DNA from 2 places in the Paenibacillus glycanilyticus genome. Region 2 is predicted to be linked to the other one. Evidence: riboswitches for the same ligand, from Rfam matches in the RefSeq annotation. Region 2 holds a riboswitch; the other holds the start of a gene.
What was found. A riboswitch is a leader RNA that binds a small molecule or an ion and turns the genes downstream of it on or off. The one in region 2 is predicted to bind cobalamin.
Positions count from the first base shown of each region.

Region 1: it holds a riboswitch for cobalamin, as region 2 does, so the genes downstream of both, ACR9FF_RS13280 (S-layer homology domain-containing protein) here and ACR9FF_RS16670 (ABC transporter substrate-binding protein) in region 2, are expected to answer to the same signal.

Region 1 covers NZ_CP195155.1:2,896,412-2,898,612, reverse strand. The annotation lists gene ACR9FF_RS13280 (S-layer homology domain-containing protein) at 1-1,435, opposite strand, end outside; cobalamin riboswitch at 1,593-1,771, opposite strand; gene ACR9FF_RS13275 (metallophosphoesterase family protein) at 1,867-2,201, opposite strand, start outside.
Region 2 covers NZ_CP195155.1:3,614,362-3,616,562, forward strand. The annotation lists gene ACR9FF_RS16665 (FecCD family ABC transporter permease) at 1-77, opposite strand, end outside; gene ACR9FF_RS16670 (ABC transporter substrate-binding protein) at 79-1,059, opposite strand; cobalamin riboswitch at 1,232-1,446, opposite strand; gene ACR9FF_RS16675 (heavy metal translocating P-type ATPase) at 1,479-2,201, opposite strand, start outside.

The DNA of each region.
Region 1 (2,201 bases), 720 kb from region 2:
GATTGGCTCTTGTGGACTGAACTTCTACTCCTGCTACGACAGGAATAGCGTAATTGTGGCTGTCCAGTGCCAGCAAGGCAAAGGTAGGTCCGTTTATGCCTTGAGCAATAATTTTATTGAAATCTGCCAGCTTCTCGAGTTGATTGTATCCACCGACATCCGTTACATCTTTGCCGATCGAAGTCAGCGCCAGGATAACTCTGGAGTGCTCGGTATATTTATTTGGATCCAAAACATTTTGTTTATCCTGAACAGCCGCTACGACCTTTTTGTAATAAGCGTCATAGTAGCCATCCGGCACTTGGTAGTTGCCGCGTGCCAAGGTTAGGACTGACCACTCGCCGTTTAACGTTCCGAAGACGGGATTGCTTACCGTTGATAATAGATAAGCCAGATTGCGGTCAACGTATTGGCTGACTGTACCTGCTGCACTTGCCTTGTATGTAACCGTATAGGTCTGCGTTGCCTGGTTACCCGCACCGTCAGCCGCTTTGATAACAATCGTATTCAAGCCAGATACAAGATCAGCCGTATATTGTCCGCTGGAGGGTTGCAGCAGGTTCCCGTTCAGCTTCACTTCAGGGTCGATTGTCTGCTGAACGTTATCCGTAACCGATACCGAGAACGGGAGCTGTTGTGCCGTTACGACCTGATTGTTAACAAATCCATTAACCGTGATGGAAGGAGGAGTTGTATCCTGAGCTCCTGCCAATTCTGTCAAAGCTGAATTAACTTCCTCTTGCGTACTTTCAATATTTTGTAATGTTGCATATGCATGTTCGTACGCTGGACCAATCTTCTCATCATTCAGCAATTCCTGTTTGACAGGTGAGCTGTTAATTTCAGCTACCGCTTCCGTTAATCCATCCTTGTTGGCAAGTCGGATTTCTCCCCATTCGCTGCCAAGGTCCGTTCCGTATCCGTATACGGTAAATTGAACACGGATGACATCGCCGTTTTGCGGCTCATAATTTGAGAAGCCAACGGGAGGGAACGCATTATTTACGGCAAACATCCAACCGGACATATTGGTGTAGTCAAACTCTCCAAGCCAATTCTCATCCACTTTGCCGCCAAGCACCGCATGATTGTCTTCCAGCATCTTTGTAAGGTAAGCCGGAAGCTCAACCGGCCTGGAATCGTTATCTTTTACTTTGGATAAATAAAAAGCGCTATCGATCGATCCCGTATGCTTGTAATTCTCTTCCCCAAGAAGACGGTCGACCAAGGCAGCCCCATTGTCCCCTTCATAAAAAGGCACTTTCACGGGTTCTTTAATATAGCCCTGTCCAAGTGTAAATTTCTCCACATCTAGCGTGACGTAACCTTCCGGCGTATCTGCCGGGTCGGCATAAGACATACGGGCTGGCGTTGCCGCAACGGATAAAGTTACCGCAATAACAAGCAACCACACTAACCATTTATTTTTTTTCATTACAAGCTCCCTTTCTATAACTCTCTCATTCTCTTGCATAACTACCTATCCACACAGCAAAAAACCCTCCAACTCGTGAAAGTTGAAGGGCTTGGTCAAGTAAACATGTCAAAATAAGCATGCATAATGAACACCCTCCTATCGCTCGTAGAATTGCGGTGTAAAAAAGAATCAGGCAGGTATTCTGGCTCGAGCGTCAATGCCTATGCACCCTTCCCGGTTGCCCAGTGGATATGCGCATAAACTCGTCTCTTACAGCGGCGGGACCGCGTGGGATTCTCACCCAACTTCCCTTTTAACCAATCCAATACCATCGCCTTAACCGGCGGAAGGTATCATTGGCACCTGATACTTATCTCGTATTCAATTTGCTTGCTCATCATAACGAATATTTTTCGTTTTGTCATGCTAAATTTTTCAATTCTATAGGCCTATTCTCTCAGCTGATCCCCGTGAAAGACTCGCAAAATAAACTCCCGGTCGGGTACATCCAGCTTTTCGTAGGAAGCAAGGAATGCCGAATTATCATATTCCGCCTCCTGCAATTGCACCTCAAAACCCTGCTCGCTCACCGTAACGATCGCGTATCTGGCAGTGGGCTTATTGTTGCAGCCAAGGGAACCGGGATTCACAAACGTTTGTCTCTTGCTGACGAAATAATGTACCGGATGATGATGCCCGAATCCGATCAATGCGTCTTCGCAACCATTGAACAGCTTTTCCAGATTGGACAGGCTTGGCTCAACGATTGGGCTAAACGGATCTT
Region 2 (2,201 bases):
ATCGACAAACTTAGAACGATAGAAACAGCAAGAAGGAGCAAAGCTGCTCCTCCATAGACCGCTAGTTTTCTTTTCATCTTACTTCACAAGATCCGGGTGAAGAGCTTTCGCAACCTGCAGCAGGGCATCCGCAAGACGCGGACCTACGCGCGAAGTCTCGTCATTGCCAACTTCGAACATCTGCTTGTTCTTCACCGCATCAATCGCATCCCAGCCCGGACGGCTGTTAATTCCGGTAACGATTGGATTCGGATCCTCTCCCAGATCAGGATAAAGGATAATTTCAGGGTTTTGCTTCACGACTTCTTCCGCGCTAACTTCATACCAGCCTGCTTGCGAAGCGCCCACGTTCGTTCCGCCGGCAATCGTAAGCAGTTCATCCAGGAACGTGCCGGAACCAACCGTCCAGCCTGGCGAGAATTCCAGGTAAACCAGCTTTTTCGGAGCGTCCTTCACGGCATCCGTCACCTGCTGCTTCACATCGCGCATATGCGTTGCGACTTGCGCGGCTTCCGTGTTCTTATTCATTATTTTACCGATTGTCTCGATTTTGGCAATTGTTTCATCGTAAGTTTTAGGATCCGTGGCAAGAACCGTAATGTTCAGCTTGCGAAGCTGCTCGACCGCATCGGTATTCATCGTAGAGGAAGCCACTACAAGATCGGGATTAAGAGCCGCGACTGCTTCGATATTGGTCGTCATGTCGCCTACTTTAGGCTTGGACGCCGCTTCTTCCGGATAATTGCTGTAGCTGTCAACGCCGGCTACTTCTTCGCCTGCGCCAACCGCATAAAGAACTTCCGTCTCGCTTGGCGCGAGAGATACGACCTTCGCTGGAGCTTTCTCAAACGTCAATTCCGTTCCCGTAGCATCCGTCACCTTGAACGGATATACCGTCTCCGCTGCGGCTGCCGGACTTTCGGCCGGCTGCTCGCTTTGAATCGGCGATGCCGACGCGCCCGCATTCCCCGCATCGTTCGTGTTCGCTTTGTTAGCGCCGCATGCCGCCATAAAGACCAGAATTGCGGCCATCAGCATGGCCAGCATTAATTTCGACAATCTTTTGTTTCTCCCAACCATTGTTTCCAAGCACCCCTTCTATTTATCTTGAATCGAAAACAAAAAAAGGCATTCCCGGCAAAGGTGCCGGAAATGCCGGAAGTCTTTTTTTGCATGCGCGCAAAGAAAGACGGGTTCCCTCATTCCAACACTTCCCTAATTCCGCGTAGGTACAGCGTTATGCAAACAGGCAGGTCTCCTGACTCGAAGCAGTAGCGCCAGCGTCTTCCCGAATATTGCATTCAGTGACGTAAGCTGGCACACGGGTCTAATTAAAATTAGACCGCTTCTTACAGTGGCGGGTCCGTGCCGGATTTTAACCGGACTTCCCTATTAAGCTTGCAACAGCCTGTCGGCTCCTGCAGCACCTGTTCCATGATTTATTCGTTTTCGACCAACGTAACTATACCACCCATATTCTAGAATTGTCCAGCAGCTCTTCTTAATCTTGCTCCAAGACGGATGGCGTTGCCCACCACCGACACCGAACTGAACGCCATTGCCGTACCGGCCATCCATGGCTGAAGCATGCCGCAAGCGGCGAACGGAATGATAAGCGCGTTATAGATAAAAGCAAACGTCAGATTTTGCCGGACATTGCGAACCGTTAGGCGGCTGATCAGCAAAGCCTCCGGAATAGCGGTCATCCGGGGCTGGAGAAGCGTAATATGCCCGGCCGTTAACGCCGCATCCGTACCGTCTCCCATCGCGAGGCCTACATCCGCCGCGGCAAGTGCCGGAGCGTCATTCCAGCCGTCGCCAGCCATCCCAACCTTGTAGTCCTGCTCCTTCAGGCGGTCAACCAGCTCCAATTTATCTTCAGGCAGCATATTGGCATAGACCTTCGAAGGATCGATTCCCGCCGTTTGGGCCGCGCTCAAGGCAGGCGCAGGATGATCTCCCGTTGCCAGAACCACGGTTACTCCTGCTTTCCGAAGCTGCGTCACGGCCGGCTTGGCAAAAGCCTTTACCGCATCGATGAAGGATATAGCTCCGATTACCCGGTTATTATCCGCTACGTATAACACCGTTTCCCCAAGCTTCTGGCGTTCTTCCGCGAATCTTTGAATAGCTGGACTGCCGATGCCCCACTTTTTCAGTGCGGCAAACCCGGCATTGCCGATTCCGATTCTTCTCTGCTC